Regions from separate parts of the Sphingobium sp. WTD-1 genome, predicted to be linked through region 2. Evidence: riboswitches for the same ligand, from Rfam matches in the RefSeq annotation. Region 2 holds a riboswitch; the other holds the start of a gene.
What was found. Region 2 has a riboswitch for thiamine pyrophosphate ahead of thiC (phosphomethylpyrimidine synthase ThiC). Riboswitches for the same ligand answer to the same signal wherever they lie in the genome.

Region 1 (9,400 bases), 1.1 Mb from region 2:
CCCGGCGCTCCCCCAAGGAGCGGCCGGGTTTTTTGTTGCTGGGGATGATCGGTGGTAGGCGACTGTCCGTAATCCTCCCCAAGCAAGCTTGGGGAGGAACTGAGACGTCAGCTTGCGGCCTGTCCGAACTTGGCCGTGCAGCCCTAGCCTTTTGTCTGGCGGGCCCAGCGGGCGTCGATCTTTGCCTGGGCGTCGGCGCCCTGGGCGTGGCTGACCAGGGACAGGCCGCGCAGGGTCAGCTTGTGGCCGGACAGCCATTTGCCGGCGATGCCATAGCCGATGTCGTAGACGGTGGAATCGCTGTGCGTGTCGCCATTGACGACGAACTGGGTGACGATGGTCACCGGCAGTTTCTCGTCGCCGATGCTGTCGTCGGGCAGCTTGGCGGCGTTGCGCGCCTTTTTCAGGGCATCCTCGAACCAGCCGGCCTCGATCCGCGGTTCGCCGGTGGTGTCGACCGGGGCGATGCCGAGCGCCCTGGGGAAATGGATGGTCTGGCTCTGCACCAGCTGATCGGGATCGGCGGGCTTGAGCGTCAGCCGGCTGTCGCCATCGGCTGCGGCGTTCAGCACCAGCCGGGCGGCGCGGGCGGAGGCCTTGCTGCTTTCGGCGGCCTTGCTGGCGCGCTCGTCCTTCTTGTCGGCCCAGTTGAGATAGAGGGTGAGGGCGGAGATCAGCACGGCGGCCACCGCCAGCAACTCACCAAGCGTGATCCAGCGTCGGCGGATACGGGCGGCTTCCTCCTTGCGGGTCTCCTGCTTGGCCTCGGGGCTGTCGCTCATCGGATCAGGCCGTCTGTGGCGGGACTTCGAACTTGTCGATCACCCATTCCTCGGCCTGCGCCTCGCCGATCCATTCCTGCATCCAGGGATGGGCGATGATCGCGCGCATATAGGCTTCGGCAAAGCGGGCGACCGGCAGCTGATAGGTGATGAAGCGGGTAACGACCGGCGCGAACATCAGGTCGACGGCGCCGAACTCGCCGAAAAGTAAATCGCCCTCGCCACCATAACGGGCGCGGGCCTGGGCCCAGAGCTGCATGATCCGGCTGATGTCGTGGGCGACGGCTTCCGACGGCGGGACCGGATCATAGATCTGGCGGATGTTCATGCTGTGCTCGCGGCGGAGCGCGGCGAAGCTGCTGTGCATTTCGGCTGCCATCGAGCGAGCCATGGCGCGAGCGCCTGGATCGGTCGGCCAGAACTGGTCGCCCCCGGCCTTTTCATTGAGATATTCGACGATGGCCAGGCTGTCCCACACGACGATGTCGTCGCCATCCCACAGGATCGGCACCTTGCCGGAGGAGGGGGCGAACTCATCGCCCTCGCGACGCTTTTCCCATTCCTCGTCATAGAGGGGGACCACCACTTCCTCGAACGGAAGGCCGGACAGCTTGCATGCCAGCCAGCCGCGCAGTGACCAGCTCGAATAGGCCTTGTTGCCAATGAACAGCTTCATCATGGCCATGTCTTAGCCGGGCGGGCTTCGATAAGTCGAGAGCCGATAGAGAGGGCTTTCCACTTCGCGTCGAAACGCCTAAGGGGCGGCCATCCCCGGGGGGCCGCTCATGCGCGGCTGAGAGGTGGTCAGCAGACCACGACCCGCTGAACCTGATCCGGCTGATACCGGCGTAGGGAGGGCAAGGCGGCAGGTCCGTCGTCCCTCCTGTGGAGTGGACGTGAGATGAAGACTGCCCGATTGCCCCATGTTGGAAGCGCCTGCCTGACGCTGGCCCTGTTGATGATCGCATCGCCCGCGATGGCGGAGGATGAGCTGGACCAGTCGACCAATATCCAGGTCGTCGGCCATCCCGACCCCGAAGGCCTGTTGCCCGACCAGAGCGCGCCCAAGGCGGTCAGCGCGATCTCCACCGACTTCATCATCAAGCAGGCGCCGACGCTCAATGCGTTCCAGCTGGTCAACCTGCTGCCCGGCGCCAATGTCTCGTCCAGCGACCCCTATGGCCTGTCGGCATCGTCCAGCCTGACGCTGCGCGGCCTGGGCCAGGACCAGATCGGCGTGCTGATGGAAGGCGCGCCGCAGAACGACATCGGCTATTATTATGCCTATCCCTCGCAATTCGCCGATGCGGAGAATGTGCGGCAGGTGATGCTGGCGCAGGGCGCGGCAGACATTGACTCGCCGGTGGTGGCGGCGGCCGGTGGCCTGTTGTCGCTGACGCTGGATGATCCCAGGGCCGAGGCGGGCGGCCTCGTCAACCTGTCGGTCGGTTCCTATGACGAACGGCGCGTCTTTGCGCGGATCGACACGGGACGGATCGGGTCGACCGGGCTGAAGGCTTTCATTTCCTATTCCAACAACCGTGCCGACAACTGGCGCGGGGCGGGACATGACCAGCGCCAGCATATCGATGCCAAGCTGCTGAACGAATGGGGCGAGGGCAACCGGGCGAGCATCGCCTTTTCCTTCAACGACGCCAAGACATCGACCTATCCCAGCCCCAGCAAGACGGACTGGGAAGCCTCTGGCCGGGGCTATAATTTCGACGAGGCCTATAGCGAGGGGAATACCAACTACTGGCGCCTCTATCGCGCGCCGTTCCGCAATTTCTATGTCGCGGCGCCCGTCCACCTGAAGCTGAGTGACACGCTGAGCTTCGACAGCAGCGCCTATCTGCAGATGGGGCATGGCAATTCGCCCTATGGCACGCAGCTCGCCACCACCGGCAATTATCTGGGCACCGAGGAACTGACCCAGCCGATCGACCTGCCCGGTGCGGTCGATGGCGTCGCCACGGTGCTGGGCAACTGGACCGGCAAGCAGTTCCGCGTCGGCGACGTCAGCAAGCTGACTCTGCAGGCCGGCGCGCATCGGATCGTGGCTGGCCTGTGGTTCGACTATGGCACAGACCGGGTGACGCAATCCTATACGTCGATCGATGCCGATGGCCGGCCGGTGGACCCGTGGGGCTATCAGGACAAGGCGATCCGCACCGCCGACGGGCGGCTGCTGGCTTATGAAAATCAGCGCACGGAGACGGTCACCAAGGGCTTCTTCCTGTCCGACAGCATTGCGGTGACGCCCAAGCTGGGCATCGACATCGGTTTCAAGGGCGTCAACCTGCTGCGCAACGGCCGCAATTATCTGCCCGGCCCGCAATCGACGGTGCGGATCGACAGCTTTGCCGCGCTGCCGCGGGCGGCGATCCATTATCAGCTGGACGACCGGCAGCAGCTGTTCGCCAACATCACCACCAATTTCCGCACGCCCAACGAGTTTGCGCTCTACAACAGCTATTATGGCGGCGAACTGGTGAGCCAGGGCACCGACGGCCTGAAGAATGAATATTCGATCTCGCAGGAGCTGGGCTATCGCTATATCGGCCCCAGCCTGTCCTTCTCGCTGACCGGTTTCCATTATCATTTCCGCAACCGCCAGGTGGCGACGGTGATCGACAGCGGCGGCGCGCTGGTCAATTCGACCATCAACGCCGGCAGCCAGAGCAGCTATGGCCTGGATGGCGAGATCGACTATCGCCCGGCCAAGGGGATGAGCATCTATGCTTCGGCCGAATATCTGCACACGCGCCTGAACGACGATCTGGCGATCAACGGCGATTATCTGCCGACCAGGGGCAAGCGGGCGGTATCGGCCCCCAGCTTCCAGTTCGCGCTGGGCAGCACCTATGATGATGGCCGGCTGTTCGGCAGCAGCGCGCTCAAATATGTCGGCCGCCAATATGCGACCTTCATGAATGACGAGAGCATCAAGGGCTATGCCACGCTGGACCTGTCGGTGGGCGTCCATCTGGCCGGGCTGATCGATGCGCAGGTGATGGATCTGCGCATCAACGCGATCAACGTCACCAATCCGCGTGTCCTGTCGGGCGTCTATTCGATCAGCACCAACGCGCAGGATACGGTCGGGCGCAACGGCACGCTGATCGCCGGTTCGGCGCCGACCTATTATGTCGGCAGCGGGCGCGCCGTGGTGGCGACGCTGTCGCGCGCCTTCTGACGATGAGCGCCGCCACTCCGCATCTGGTCCATGGCATGGGGCTGGCGCTGGAGGCGCCGGCCTGGCCGGCGATCACTGTGGACGAGGCAGCGGCGGTGCTGGCCCATTTTCCCGACGCTGGCCGGCTGGCGGCGCTGGCCTGGCATTCGCCGCGCCCCTTTTCGGCGGCAGCGCTGGTCGAGACGGATCGCGGCCCGCTGTTCCTGAAGCGGCATCACCAGCGCTTGCGCACGCCGGCGGCGCTGGCCGAGGAGCATGGCTATATGGCGCATCTGCGCGGTGCCGGGCTGGCGGTGCCCGATGTGCTGTGCGCCACCGATGGCGCCGGCGCGATTGCGCTGGGCGAATGGAGCTATGAGCTGCATCGCCAGGCACCGGGCCTCGATCTCTATCGCGATCGCCAGTCCTGGACGCCCTTCCTGTCGCCCGATCACGCCTTTGCGGCTGGTGTCGCGCTGGCGCAACTGCATCGGGCGGCAGCCGGTTTCGATGCGCCGGCACGCGGAGCGCATCCGCTGGTGTCGAGCTTCACGATCTTGCCCGCCGTTGATCCGCTGGCCGCAGCGGACGCCTATGTCGCGGCACGGCCCGCGGTGGCGGCCTTCCTGGCGGACATGCCCTGGCGGTCGGAACTGGGGCGGCTGTTCGCGGCACTGGGGCAGGGGCTGGCGCCGCGGCTGGCGGAGCTGCCTGCGCTCTGGACCCATAATGACTGGCACCCTTCCAACCTGCTGTGGTCGGCGCAAGGCGTGGTGAGCAGCATCTTCGATTTCGGCCTGTCGACCCGCAGCTGCGCCCTGCATGATCTGGCCACCGCGATCGAGCGGACGGCGATTCCCTGGCTGACGCTGGATCAGGGGCGGCTGGCCGAGCCGGCGGATGTGGAGGGCGCGCTGGCCTTGCTGGCGGGCTATTGCAGTGTGCTGGCGCTGGCGCCTGCCGAGATCGATACGCTGCTGCACCTGCTGCCGCTGGTCCATATCGAATTCGCCCTGACCGAGATCGACTATTTCTTCAGCATATTGGCCGATCGCGAAGGCGCGATGCTGGCCTGGCAGGCCTATCTGGTCGGCCATGCCGACTGGTTCCTGTCCGACGAGGGGCAGGGCTTTCTGGCGCGGCTCCATCAGGGAGTGGCCGGCTGATGTCTGTGCTGGAGATCATTGCCGTCATCATCAGCTTCCTTGGCATCTGGCTGACGGCGCGGCGGCATTTGCTGTGCTGGCCGATCAACCTGATGGCCTGCGCCCTGTATGCCAAGCTGTTCCTGGACGTGCGCCTCTATGCCGACATGGTGCTGCAGGGGCTGTTCGGCATCGCCATCGTATATGGCTGGGTCGGCTGGGCACGGGGCAAGCGCGACGAGGGCGAGGTAAGGGTGGTGCCGCTGCCGCCGATGCGGGCCGCCAAGGGGGTGGCGCTGGGGGCACTCTGTGCCGGCGCGATCGGCTGGTTCATCCATCATTACACCGATGCGGCGCTGCCCTGGATGGATTCGGCGCTGAGCAGTTTCAGCCTGGTCGCCCAATATTGGACGGCGCGGCGCCATGCGGCGAGCTGGCTGCTGTGGATCGCGGTCGACATTTTCTATGTCGGCATGTTCGCGTTCAAGGGATTGTGGCTGACGGCCGGCCTCTATGCCGCAATGATCGGACTGGCGCTGCTGGGCTATTGGCGCTGGCGACAGGCGATGCGACGCAGCGCAGCCTGAACAAGGCTGCTGCCTGGATTCGGCACGGATCGCATCTGTCTGGAAAATGGAGGCCCGAGCCGGAATCGAACCGGCGTGCAAGGATTTGCAGTCCTCTGCGTCACCACTCCGCCATCGGGCCTTCCGTGCGGTGGAGGCGGCAAATGTCCGCCTTTGATCGCAAAGTCAAGCGCAGGAAGGGGAACAATCCCAAGAATCTCGCTCTCCATCGTGGAAAGCCGCTTGGCGCGGGGGAAATGCTGATTTAGAGGTCCGGTAATCCCTTCACTGTATTGCATTGCCAATACAGTTGTGCCAAGCGAGGAACTATCGTGACCGAGCAGAACTTTTCTTCGATGCGGACCGCCATGGTCGAGAGCCAGCTGCGCACCAGCGCCGTGGACGATCAGCGCGTGATCGCCGTGATGGCCAAGGTGCCGCGCGAGGACTATGTCCCCGCCGAGCGTCGGGCCATGACCTATGTCGATCGCCCGATCCCGCTGGACGGCGACCGTGCGCTGAACCCGCCGCTGGTCACTGGCCGTCTGCTCAAGGAAGCCGATGTCCAGGCCGGCGAGAAGGTGCTGCTGATCGGCGCGGCGACCGGTTACAGCGCGGCGCTGCTCGCTGAGCTGGGTGCGCAGGTGACGGCGGTCGAGGTCGAGGGTGGCGCGGAGATCGCGGTGCCCGGGGTGACCGTGGTGCGTGGCCCGCTGGCCGCCGGCGCATCGGCCGGTGCGCCCTATGATGTTCTTTTCATTGACGGCGCGGTGGAGGAAGTTCCCGCTGCGCTCGTCCAGCAGCTAGTCGATGGGGGACGGGTGGTGACAGGCGTCGTCGAACGCGGTGTCGCTCGCCTGTGCAGCGGCCGCGCGGTGGCGGGCGTGCTGGGTCTCGCCAGCCTTACCGACATGGAAATGGTCGTGCTTCCCGGTTTCGCCGCGCCGGAGCAATTCGTTTTTTGAGACAGGATAGATGACAGCAAAGCGTATGACCCTTCGGCGCCAAGCCGCTACAGCCTTGCTGTTGCTATCCTCTTCCATGGCAGGGGTGGCGCATGCCGAAACCCTGCAGGGCGCGCTGGCCAAGGCCTATCGCACCAATCCGACCCTGACCGGCGCACGCGCCGGTCAGCGGGCGACGGACGAGAATGTCCCGATCCAGAAGGCGGCGGGGCGGCCCACGGCCAATTCGCAGCTCCAGTTCCAGGAACTGGTGGTGCGCCCGTCGAACAGCTTCCTGGCGCCGCATCGTTCGGCCAATGCCAGTGCCAGCATCGATGTGCCCATCTATTCCGGCGGCACCGTCCGCAACAGCGTGAAGGCAGCGGAAACGCGCGTCGAATCGGGCCAGGCCAATCTGCGCGGGACCGAGGCGAGCGTGTTCTCGCAGACGGTCGCCGCCTATATGGACGTGATCCGCGACAGCGCGCTGGTGTCGCTCAACGCGGCGAATGTGAAGGTGCTGGAGGTCAATCTCCAGGCGACCAACGACCGGTTCGAGGTCGGCGATGTCACCCGCACCGACGTAGCCCAGTCGGAATCGCGTCTGGAGCTGGCCCGGTCCGACCTGCAGCGCGCCGAATCCAACCTGATCACCAGCCGCGAAAATTATATCGCGATGGTCGGCGAGGCGCCGGTCGATCTGGAATCGCCGCCCGCTCTGCCGGGCCTGCCGGCCGATCCCGACAGTGCCGTGCGCGTCGCGCTGGCCGATAATCCCGATATCCTCGCCGCGCAGAAGTCGCGTGAGGCTGCGCGTTATGACGTGAAGGCGGCCAAGGGCGCCACGCTGCCGACCCTGAGCGGTTTCAGCCAGGGTAGCTATACCGACTATATGGACAAGGACATTGCGGCCAACAAGCAGGCGGCCGTTGGTGCGACCCTGACCATTCCCTTCTACCAGGGCGGTCGCCCGGCCGCCCAGGTGCGCCAGAGCCAGGCGCTCGAGTCGCAGTCGATCGAACGGCAGATCGAGGTCGAGCGCGGCGTGATCTCGCAGGCGCGCGCCGCCTATGCCGCGCTGCAGGCGTCGCTGCGCACGATCCAGTCGAGCCAGAAGGCGGTCGATGCCGCCGAACTGTCGCTGGAAGGCGTGCGCGCGGAAAATTCGGTCGGCAGCCGCACCATCCTCGACATCCTCAATGCCGAGCAGGAATCGCTCAACGCCAAGGTCGAACTGGTGACCGCGCGCCGCAATGCCTATGTCGCCGGCTTCACCCTGCTGGCCGCGATGGGCCATGCCGAGGCCGACGATCTTGGCCTGGAGAGCGGCACCCTCTATGACCCGATGGTCAATTATGACCGGGTCGAGGGCAAGTGGTTCGACTGGGACTATGACGGCAAGCCCCAGGCGGTTTCGACACGTACCGTTGACACGCCGGCTCAAAACGCCAAAGTCGATGCCGCGCAGCCTTAACCGCTTGTTAACCTGAACAGGTAATCTTGGCGGAATAGGTGCGGAATGAAATTTGGACGGGAATTATCCATGGGTGACATGACCAAGGAACCCTCGATGGAAGAGATACTCTCGTCCATCAAGCGGATCATCGCCGAAGAGGGCGAGGATGCCGTTCAGGCCGCGCCGCAGCGCCGCCAGAAGACCCCGATCGACCTGAGTGCCGCGTCCCATGCGGTGATGTCGGCCGAGGTCGAGGAAGTGCTGGAACTGACCGACGAGATTCCGGTGGAGGAAGTGATGCCCGCGCCCAAGTCGACCCGCGCCGTGAAGGCCGTGGCCCCGTCCGAATCGGACGGCGACTCGATCCTGTCGGTGGAAAGCGAAGTGGCCGCGCGTCATTCGCTCTCGGCCCTGTCCACCATGCTGGTCAGCCCGCGCGAGGGCGAGGACAATACGCTGGAGGCTCTGGTTCGCTCGATGCTGCGGCCGATGCTCAAGGAATGGCTCGACGCGCGCCTGCCCGCGCTGGTCGAGGACATGGTCGCCAAGGAAATCTCCCGCATCACCGGCCGCTGAGGCCGACAGGCCGGCGATCGCGCGCCGGCCTCTTGCCGGGGGCGTAAGGCACGCCTAGACCACGGATCATCTCATCGACGCGCCCGGCCGTGCATCGCATGCGCCGGCACGCCGTGTTTTCGATCCGAGGGTGATTTTTCCATGAAACATATCCTGCTTGCCGGCCTTGGCGCATTGGCCCTGTCGCCGATGCTGTCGTCTGCGCTGGTGGCGCCGGCGGCTGCCCGTCCCTTCACGCCCAATGACATGGTGTCGCTGGACCGGGTGTCGTCGCCGACCGTGTCGCCGGACGGCAAGTGGATGGCCTATCAGCTGCGCAGTACGGATCTCGCCAATAATCGCGGCCGCACCGACCTGTATCTGCTGGCGATCGACAAGGCGGGGCAGGTGCCCCGGCTGATCGCATCGGTGCCCGACAAGAATGAGGCGTCGCCGGTCTTTTCGGCCGACGGCGGCGCGCTTTATTATGTCTCCAACGCCAGCGGCGACGACCAGTTGTGGCGCGCGCCGATCGCGGGGGGTCAGCCGGTGCAGATCAGCAAGGCGCCCGGTGGCATTTCCGGTTTCTTGCTGAATCCCCAAGGTGACAAGGTGGCGCTATGGGCCGACCGGCCGGTCGGTGCGCGCACGATCGACGATGTGCAGGCGCCGACCCCGCCGAGCGCGGGCAGCGGCCGGGTCTATGACCAGCTGTTCGTGCGCCACTGGGATACGTGGAGCGATGGCCAGCGCTCGCAGATATTCGTCATGCCGGTC
Region 2 (9,400 bases):
CCGCGCCGGGCCAGTTGCTGACCATCAGCCCGCCGCGCGCGCAGGCATCATAAAGGTCGGGCACGCCGATCCGCGATTCCCCGTCGAACGCCAGCGGGTCGAGGAAGCGGCTGTCCATCCAGCGCCACAGCCCGTCGATCCGCTTCAGCCCCTCGATCGTGCGCACGAACAGGCGGCCGTCGCTGACGATCAGGTCATCGCCCTCGACCAGCATCAGGCCCAGATAACGGGCCAGATGCGCCTGTTCGGCATAGCTCTGGTTGAACCGGCCCGGCGTCAGCAGGCCGATGCGCGGATCGGCGCGCTGGCAATCGACCGCCAGGCCCCGGCGCAGATCGGCGAAGAAGGGCGCCAGCCGCCTCGTGTTCATCGCGCCGAGCAGGTCGCCGGTCGCGCGCGACAGCGCCAGCCTGTTCTCCAGCGCATAGCCGACGCCCACGGGCGTGCGCACCCGGTCGGCCAGCACCCGCCATTCGCCGTCCGGCCCGCGCCCGAGGTCCGCTGCATAGAAATGGAGATAATGGCCGCGCGGTGGCGCCGCGCCGGTCATCACCCGCCAATAATGCGGGCTGCCGGTCACCACCGTGGCGGGCAGCTTGCCCTCGCGCACCAGGCTCTGGCCGCTGTAGATGTCGCTGATCACCCGCTCCAGCAGCTCGGCCCGCTGCATCAGCCCCTGCTCGATCCGGGTCCATTCGCCCGCGCCGATCAGCATCGGGATCGGGCTCAGCGGCCAGGGCCGCTCCTGCTCGTCGCCGGTCAGGCGGAACGCCAGGCCCAGATCCTGCGCCTGTCGCTCGACATTGCCGGCTAGCGTCGCGGGATCGCCCTGTCCCTGTTCCGACAGGCGATCCAGCATCGCCCGCCAGCGGGGCGCCATCTCCGCGGGCGCCCCGGCGAACAGGTCGCCGCCCGACGCGCGCGCCAGATAGTCGCCGGCCCAGCCGGACGCTTCGAGACCCGGCAGGACAGGCGAGTCGGTCATCGTCTAATATTCGGGATGCCTGAACCGAAGGTCCAGCGTCATCGGAAATTCGCTCGGGGGTTCGGCCGGCGGCATGTCGACCGGGCCGGGCGTATGGCCATGATCCTGGAACCGCGCCTTGCGCCGCGCCTCCGCCTCATAGCTGTTGATCGGCACATCGTCATAATTGCGCCCGCCCGGATGGGCGACATGATAGACGCAGCCGCCCAGCGACCGGCCGCTCCAGCTGTCGAAGACATCGAAGGTCAGCGGCGCATTGGCGGGCAGATTCGGGTGCAGGCAATTGGCCGGCGCCCATGCCTTGTACCGCACGCCGCCCACCGCCTCGCCCGGCACGCCGGTCGGCGTCATCGGCACCCGCCGGCCGTTGCAGCTGACGATATGGCGCCCGGCGACCAGGCCCGACGCGCGCACCTGCAACCGCTCGGTCGAACTGTCGACATAGCGCACGGTGCCGCCGATCGCGCCGGTTTCACCCAGCACGTTCCACGGCTCCAGCGCATGGCTGATTTCCAGCCCGACGCCGCCGGCCTCCACGCTGCCATGCACCGGGAAGCGGAACTGGCGCTGCGCCTCGAACCAGTTGGGATCGAAATCATAGCCCGCCTGGCGCAGGTCGTTCAGCACCTCCAGGAAATCGGCCCAGACGAAATGGCCCAGGAAGAAACGGTCGTGCAGCGCCGTGCCCCAGCGCACCAGATTGCCCTGCTGCGGCTCGCGCCAGAACCAGGCGGTCAGCGCGCGCAGCAGCAATTGCTGGGCCAGGCTCATCTGCGGGTCTGGCGGCATCTCGAACCCGCGAAACTCGACGAGGCCCAGGCGCCCGGTCGGCCCATCGGGCGAGAACAGCTTGTCGATGCAGATTTCGGTGCGGTGGGTGTTGCCGGTCACGTCGACCAGCAGGTTGCGGAACAGCCGGTCGACCAGCCAGGGCGGCGGCAGCTTGTCCGCGCCGTCGCGCACCGGATTGGGCACCTGCGCCAGCGCGATCTCCAGTTCATACAGGCTGTCGTGCCGCGCCTCGTCGATGCGCGGCGCCTGGCTGGTCGGGCCGATGAACATGCCGGAAAACAGATAGGAGAGCGCGGGGTGCCGCTGCCAGTAGAGGACGAAGCTCTTGAGCAAGTCCGGCCGGCGGATGAACGGGCTGTCGTTGACGCTCGCCCCGCCCAGCACCAGATGATTGCCGCCGCCGGTGCCGACCGACCGGCCATCGACCATGAACTTGTCGGCGGTCATCTTCACCTCGCGGGCATCCTCATAGACGCCCTGGGTGATCGCCACCGTTTCCGCCCAGCTTGTCGCCGGCTGGATATTCACCTCGACCACGCCGGGGTCGGGCGTCACCTTCAGCACGTTGACGCGCGGGTCGGACGGCGGCGCATAGCCCTCGATCCGCACCGGGATGCGGGTCGCCTCGGCCACCTTCTCGACCTGCGCAATCAACTCCAGATAATCGTCCAGCGTCTTCACCGGCGGAATGAAGACGGACAGGAAATTGCCGCGCGGCTCCACCGTGACAGCGGTGCGCACCGCCCCTTCGATGAACACCTGTTCATGTCGGTCCTGATGCTCGGCCTGAGTCACCTCGGACCGCTCGAACCGTTCTGCCGGGGCTTCCGCCTCGGCACGATAATCGGCCAGCGGTTCGCGCGGTTCGCTCGTATCCTGCGGGTGGATATAGGGGAAATCGGACGGCGGCACATAGGGCAGGGTGCCCAGCGGCAGGCGGTATCCCAGTGCGGAATCCCCCGGCACCGCGAACAGCGCCTTGCGCCGCACCTTCCACACCTCGCTCTGCCAGCGCGGCGCGCTCGCCTGCGTCTGCCAGCGCTGGATCGGCAGCACATAGCCCACCGTCTTGGAAAGGCCGCCCTCGAACGCGCGCACCATCCGGCTGCGCTCCTCGGGATTGTCGAACTTGGGGTCGCCCGGCTCGGTATTGGCGGGGAGTTCCGCCTCCTTCACCGACCAGGCCAGTGCATCCTCGAACACCGGCTGGACGAAGTCCGTCTCGACCCCCAGCCCGTCCGCCATGGCGGTCAGGAAGCGGCCGGCATCCTCGGCGGTAATGGTCGTATCGCCCGCCTCCGGCTCGCCCGCGATCAGCCCGGCATCGCGCCAGATCGGTACGCCGTCCGCTCGCCAGTAGATCGAATAGCCCCAGCGCGGCAGGCTTTCGCCCGGATACCATTTGCCCTGGCCATGGTGCAGCAGCGCGCCCGGCGCAAAGCGGTCGCGCAGCCGCCGGATCAGTCGGTCGGCATAGCCCGCCTTGGTCGGCCCCACCGCATCACCATTCCATTCGCCGGCCTGCGGGTCGTCGACCGCGACGAAGGTCGGCTCGCCGCCGGTGGTCAGCCGCACATCCTGCGCGATCAGGTCGGCGTCCACCTGTTCGCCCAGCGCCATCAGCGACGCCCAGCGCCCCTCGGTAAAGGGCTTGGTGATCCGCACCGCTTCGGCAATGCGGCTGACATTCATCGCAAAATTGAAATCGACCTCGGCCGGTTCGGCCATGCCGCTGATCGGCGCGGCGGACCGATAATGGGGCGTGGCGCAGAGCGGGATATGGCCCTCGCCCGCAAACATGCCGCTGGTCGCATCAAGCGCGATCCAGCCGGCGCCGGGCACATAGGCCTCGGCCCAGGCATGCAGGTCGACCACATCCTGGGTGACGCCCTTGGGCCCTTCGATCGGCTCTACATCGGCAACAAGTTGAATCGAATAGCCCGACACGAAGCGGGCGGCAAAGCCGAGGCGTCGCAGCAGCTGCACCAGCAGCCAGGCGGAATCGCGGCACGATCCGGTGCCGATGTCCAGCGTCTCCTCGGGCGTCTGCACCCCGGTTTCCATGCGGATGACGTAGCCGATGCGCTGTTGCAGCTTGCTGTTCACATCGACGAGGAAATCGATCGTCCGTCCCTCGAACGACGCATGCTGCGCGACCAGCGCCTCGAACAGCGGCCCCTGCGCCTCGACGTCATAATAAGCGGCCAGATCGGTCTCCAGCTGCTCGTCATAGGTGAAGGGGTAATTTTCCGCATAGGGTTCGACGAAGAAGTCGAACGGGTTGATGATATCCAGATCGGCCAGCAGGTCGACCTCGATACTGAAATGGTCGACCGGATCGGGAAAGACGATCCGTGCCAGCCAGTTGCCGTGCGGGTCTTGCTGCCAGTTGAGGAAATGGTTCGCCGGCTCGATCTTCAGCGCATAATTGGGGATCTTGGTGCGACTGTGCGGCGCGGGCCGCAATCTTATCACTTGCGGACCCAGACGGATCGGGCGGTTGTAGCGATAGGCGGTCAGGTGGTGCAGCGCGGCCTTGAGCATGATGCGATCAGAAACCACGCTTTGCTGCAATGCAATGCGAAACTGTCGCTTGGCCAAAGATTCTCGCAATTTCCGTTCGCGTAAGCCCCGGCTATCCCCTCATTGAACGACGTCATCCCGGACTTGATCCGGGATCCCGCTTCCTTTTGCACCCCTATTTCCCCTCCAGCCTTTGGCTGAAATAGACCATCTGCATCGCCTGCAACCGGGCGCCCTGCTCGATATCGGCGTCGCCCGAATGGCCGCCGGCGGTATCCTCGTAGAAGAGATAGGGCAGGCCATGATCCTTCAGCCGCGCGGCGAACTTGCGCGCATGCTGCGGCCCGACCCGGTCGTCCTTGGTCGTGGTCCAGATATAGGGCGTGGGATAGGTCCCCCCCTTGCGGATATTGGCATAGGGCGAAATCTTCTCGAGGAACGCCTTTTCCTCCGGCACCGACACGCTGCCATATTCATCGACCCAGGATGCACCGGCCGCGATCTGCTCGTATCGGATCATGTCGAGCAGCGGCACCTGGATCACCACCCCGTTCCACAACTCGGGATGCTGGTTGAACTCCACCCCCATCAGCAGCCCGCCATTGGATCCGCCATAGATGCCGAACTTCTGCGGGCTCGACAGCTTGCGCGTGAATATATCCTGCGCCACCGCCGCGAAATCATCATAGATGATCTGGCGCCTGGTCTTGAGGCCCGCCTCATGCCAGGCCGGGCCGAACTCGCCGCCGCCGCGGATATTGGCCAGCACGAAACTATTGCCCCGCTCCAGCCACAGCTTGCCGGTGATCGCGGCATAGCTGGGCGTCATCGGCACCTCGAAGCCGCCATAGGCGGTCATGATCGTCGGCGTGCTGCCGTCGGGCGTCATCCCCTTCTTGTGGACGATGAAATAGGGAATCTTGGTCCCGTCGCTCGACACTGCCTCGAACTGCTCGACCACCAGCCCCGCCGCATCGAACCGCGCCGGCATCGCCTTCACCTGCACCGGTTTCGGGTCGGCCGCGTCCATCGTCCATAATGTCGTCGGCGCCAGGAAGCCCGCGACGCTCAGATAGACCTTGTCGCTCTTGTCGGATGCGGCGACCGTGCTGATCGTCGCATTGTCGGGCAGGTCGACCGGCTGCGCGCTCCATCCCTTTGCCCCGCGCGCATAGACCCGCACCCGCCCGCGCACATTGTCATTGAGGCTCAGCACGACCCGGTTCTTCGTCGCCACCACCCTGTCGATCGACTGGCGTGGCGTCGGCGCGAACAAAATCTCGGGCGCCAGCACCCCGCCCTCCTGCAACGCTTTCAGCGCCACGCTCGCCAGCGCCCCCGCCGGCACGGTTACGCCGCCGCTCTGCCACGCCTCGCTGGTCTGGATCAGCACCTGCCCGTCGACCATGCCCTGCAACTGGCTTTTGGCCGGCAGCGCCAGCCGCTTCGTCCCCTGCGCCGTCAGCAGCCAGGTCTCGTTGCCGAAGAAGGTGACGCCGCGAAACAGGAAGGCCGCCCGATTGCCCTGGCCATCGCTCAGCAGGATGGGCATCGACATCAGCTGGTCGCTCGCCGCGCCGCGAAACAGCTCCTGTGCGTCGTCCAGTTTCTGCCCGCGCTTCAGCGTCTTGATGATGAAGGGGTAGCCCGATTTGGTCAGGCTTTCCGCCCCCCAGTCGCGCGACAGCAGCAGCCTATCCTTGTCCAGCCATTCGGCATTCTGCTTGGCATTGGGAATGTCGAACCCGCCCGGCACGAACCGGCCGTCGACCAGGTCGAACTCGCGCAGCCGCACAGCATCCTCGCCGCCGTCCGACAGCGCCAGCAGCGCGATCCGTTCCTCGGGGTCGAGGATGGTGGCGCCCTTCCACACCCATTTCCTGCCTTCCGCTCTGGACAAGGCATCCAGGTCCAGCACCGTCGTCCAGCTCGGCGACGCCGATGCATAATCAGCCTCGGACGTATAACGCCACACGCCCTGCGGATGGTCGGCATCGCGCCAGAAATTATAGATGCGGCCGTGGATCAGCATCGGCATCGCGATCCGGTCCTTGGCCGATGCGATCGCCAGCGCTTGCCTGTAATAGCCGGCATAGCGCGGATCGCCCTGCAGCGTGACGACGGTCGCCTTGTTCTCCGCCTCCACCCACTGCATTGCGCGCGGCCCGGTCCAGTCCTCCAGCCAGACGAACGGATCGTCGGCAGGCGCGTCGGGGGCGGGCGCAGCAGCGCCGGTCAGCAGGGCAGCAGAAACCATCGTCAAAAACCTCTTCATTGCGCCCCGCTCATTGTCCTCAATCCCGCGCGAGCTGTCCCCGCAGGTAACGCCGTCGCAGCACCGCCCCCGCCACCAGCAAGGGCAGTGCCGCAGCACAGGCGACCAGCCCCAGCAGCATCGGCGACCAGCCCATCAGGCTGTGAACGCCAAAGGCCGACGGCAGGATCAGCAGCAGCGCCCCCAGCGTCAGCAGCCACAGCCCCCAGCGCCGCGGCCGCACCGCCACCATCCGCATCTCATGCCGCAACGCCTTGCGCCGGGCTTTCTCGGAATCGGGATGGGGTGGCTGGCTGTTCCGCACGATCGGCCTCTTGCTGTGGCCCTTCCCAATTATGGTTTCCATCGCCCCGGCGCAAGGCAAGCGGATCGCGAGGGGCTTCCCCTGCCGCCGCGCTTGCGCTATCCAATGCCCATATCCCCGGGGGACCGTCCGCAGACGGTTGAGAGGCGGCTTTGTGGCCGCGACCCGCTGAACCTGATCCAGTTGACACTGGCGTAGGGAGGGAAGCGCGTCGTGCCACTCGCCCCGTGACACCGCCCGCACTCTCTTTCCGCCTGAAGGAGAGAGACAATATGGCAGACGTCCCCGCCCGCACCGAAATGCGCGTTACTACGGGAGCCATTCGCGGCTCGAAGAAGATCCATGTCGGCCCGCGCAAGGTCGCCATGCGCGAAATCCATCTGGAACCGGGCAGCGGCGAGCCGCCGGTCCGAGTCTATGACACGTCCGGCCCCTATACCGATCCGGACGCGCATATCGACATCATGGCCGGCCTCCAGCAGCTGCGCCGCGACTGGATCCGCGAGCGCGACGATGTCGAGGAATATGACGCGCGCGAAATCCGACCGGAAGATAATGGCCTCAAAGGCCCCGATCGCTCGGGCGGCGTCCAGCCTTTCCCCAATGTCGTGAAGCGCCCGCTGCGCGCCAAGCCCGGCATGAACGTCTCCCAGATGCATTATGCCCGGCGCGGCATCATCACCCCGGAAATGGAATATGTGGCGGAGCGGGAGAATCTCGGCCGCGCCCGCCTGAAGGAATATGTCCGCGACGGCGAAAGCTGGGGCGCCTCCATCCCCGACTATGTGACGCCCGAATTCGTCCGCGATGAAGTCGCCCGTGGTCGCGCCATCATCCCGTCCAACATCAATCACCCGGAATCCGAGCCGATGGCAATCGGTCGCAATTTCCTGGTGAAGATCAACGCCAATATCGGCAACAGCGCTGTCGCCTCCGATGTCGCGTCCGAAGTCGACAAGCTGGTCTGGTCGATCCGCTGGGGCGCCGACACGGTGATGGACCTCTCCACCGGCCGCAACATCCACGACACACGCGAATGGATCATCCGCAACTCGCCCGTGCCGATCGGCACCGTCCCCATCTATCAGGCGCTCGAAAAGGTCGGCGGCATCGCCGAGGAGCTGACCTGGGATATCTTCCGCGATACCCTCATCGAACAGGCCGAACAGGGCGTCGACTATTTCACCATCCATGCGGGCGTGCGCCTCGCCTATATCCCGATGGCGGCCAGGCGCGTCACCGGCATCGTCTCGCGCGGCGGATCGATCATGGCGAAATGGTGCCTGGCGCACCACAAGGAGAGCTTCCTCTACGATCATTTCGACGAGATTACGGAGATCATGAAGGCCTATGACATCGCCTATTCGCTGGGCGATGGCCTGCGCCCCGGCTCGATCGCCGACGCCAATGACGAAGCCCAATTCTCCGAACTCTACACGCTGGGCGAACTGACCCACCGCGCCTGGAAACAGGATGTGCAGGTGATGATCGAAGGGCCGGGTCATGTGCCCATGCACAAGATCAAGGAGAATATGGAAAAGCAGCTCCAGGTCTGCGGCGAAGCGCCCTTCTATACGCTGGGGCCGCTCACCACCGACATCGCGCCGGGCTATGACCATATCACCAGCGGGATCGGCGCGGCGCAGATCGGCTGGTATGGCACGGCGATGCTCTGCTACGTCACGCCCAAGGAGCATCTGGGCCTGCCCGACCGCGACGATGTGAAGGTCGGCGTCGTCACCTACAAGCTGGCCGCCCACGCCGCCGACCTTGCCAAGGGGCATCCGGCCGCCAAGGTCCGCGACGACGCGCTCAGCCGCGCCCGCTTCGAATTCCGCTGGCGCGACCAGTTCAACCTGTCGCTCGATCCCGATACGGCCGAACAATATCATGACCAGACCCTGCCGGCCGAGGGCGCCAAGTCGGCCCATTTCTGCTCCATGTGCGGCCCCAAATTCTGCTCGATGAAGATCACGCAGGAAGTGAGGGACTTTGCGGCAAAGAAGAACCAGCCCGCCGACGGCTTCCTCGAAGCGGGCCTGACCGGCGCGGAAGTGGCGGAAGCCAGCAAGGCCGCGGCCTTGAAAGGCATGGAAGAGATGAGCAAACTCTTCAAGGAAACCGGCAGCGAACTCTATATGGGCGCTGGTGGCAGGGAGCATGATTGATGTCGAATTGGGCGCAGCGTTTCTGGGATAGGCTGCGCCCGACTGCGCCCGACTGCGCCCGACTGCGCCTAGTCGCTCGTCATCTGAACAGTTGCATCAGGGGCGTTGGCGCTGTGTCAATTGTGACCGGGAACATAGCTGGCCCTTCGATCTTGCCGCAAATGCCCCTGACCCTTGGCCGCATGCCACTGATTATGAGCCTAACGGTGCGCTCAGGATGGACGGGGATTTCCTGTCGGAGGATTTTTGCGTTCTGAACGGAGAGCATTTCTTCGTTCGGGCCGTGATGACCATTCCCGTTCATGGCATGGCCGATGATTTCGGCTTTGGCTGCTGGTCAACGCTGTCCCGGC

Region 1: linked by a shared signal. The riboswitch ahead of N6H05_RS23120 (TonB-dependent receptor) and the one ahead of thiC (phosphomethylpyrimidine synthase ThiC) in region 2 are both predicted to bind thiamine pyrophosphate.

What each region holds. Positions count from the first base shown of each region.
Region 1 is NZ_CP119127.1:4,647,830-4,657,229, reverse strand. It holds gene N6H05_RS23130 (hypothetical protein) at 144-782, opposite strand; gene N6H05_RS23125 (glutathione S-transferase family protein) at 787-1,461, opposite strand; TPP riboswitch at 1,545-1,654, shown strand; gene N6H05_RS23120 (TonB-dependent receptor) at 1,684-3,978, shown strand; gene N6H05_RS23115 (phosphotransferase enzyme family protein) at 3,981-5,123, shown strand; gene pnuC (nicotinamide riboside transporter PnuC) at 5,123-5,689, shown strand; tRNA gene N6H05_RS23105 (tRNA-Cys) at 5,737-5,810, opposite strand; gene N6H05_RS23100 (protein-L-isoaspartate O-methyltransferase family protein) at 6,001-6,633, shown strand; gene N6H05_RS23095 (TolC family outer membrane protein) at 6,644-8,086, shown strand; gene N6H05_RS23090 (DUF2497 domain-containing protein) at 8,156-8,644, shown strand; gene N6H05_RS23085 (alpha/beta hydrolase family protein) at 8,786-9,400, shown strand, end outside.
Region 2 is NZ_CP119127.1:661,159-670,558, reverse strand. It holds gene N6H05_RS03435 (circularly permuted type 2 ATP-grasp protein) at 1-985, opposite strand, end outside; gene N6H05_RS03430 (transglutaminase family protein) at 989-4,321, opposite strand; gene N6H05_RS03425 (prolyl oligopeptidase family serine peptidase) at 4,476-6,575, opposite strand; gene N6H05_RS03420 (hypothetical protein) at 6,595-6,879, opposite strand; TPP riboswitch at 6,988-7,097, shown strand; gene thiC (phosphomethylpyrimidine synthase ThiC) at 7,152-9,047, shown strand; gene N6H05_RS03410 (DUF2199 domain-containing protein) at 9,139-9,400, shown strand, end outside.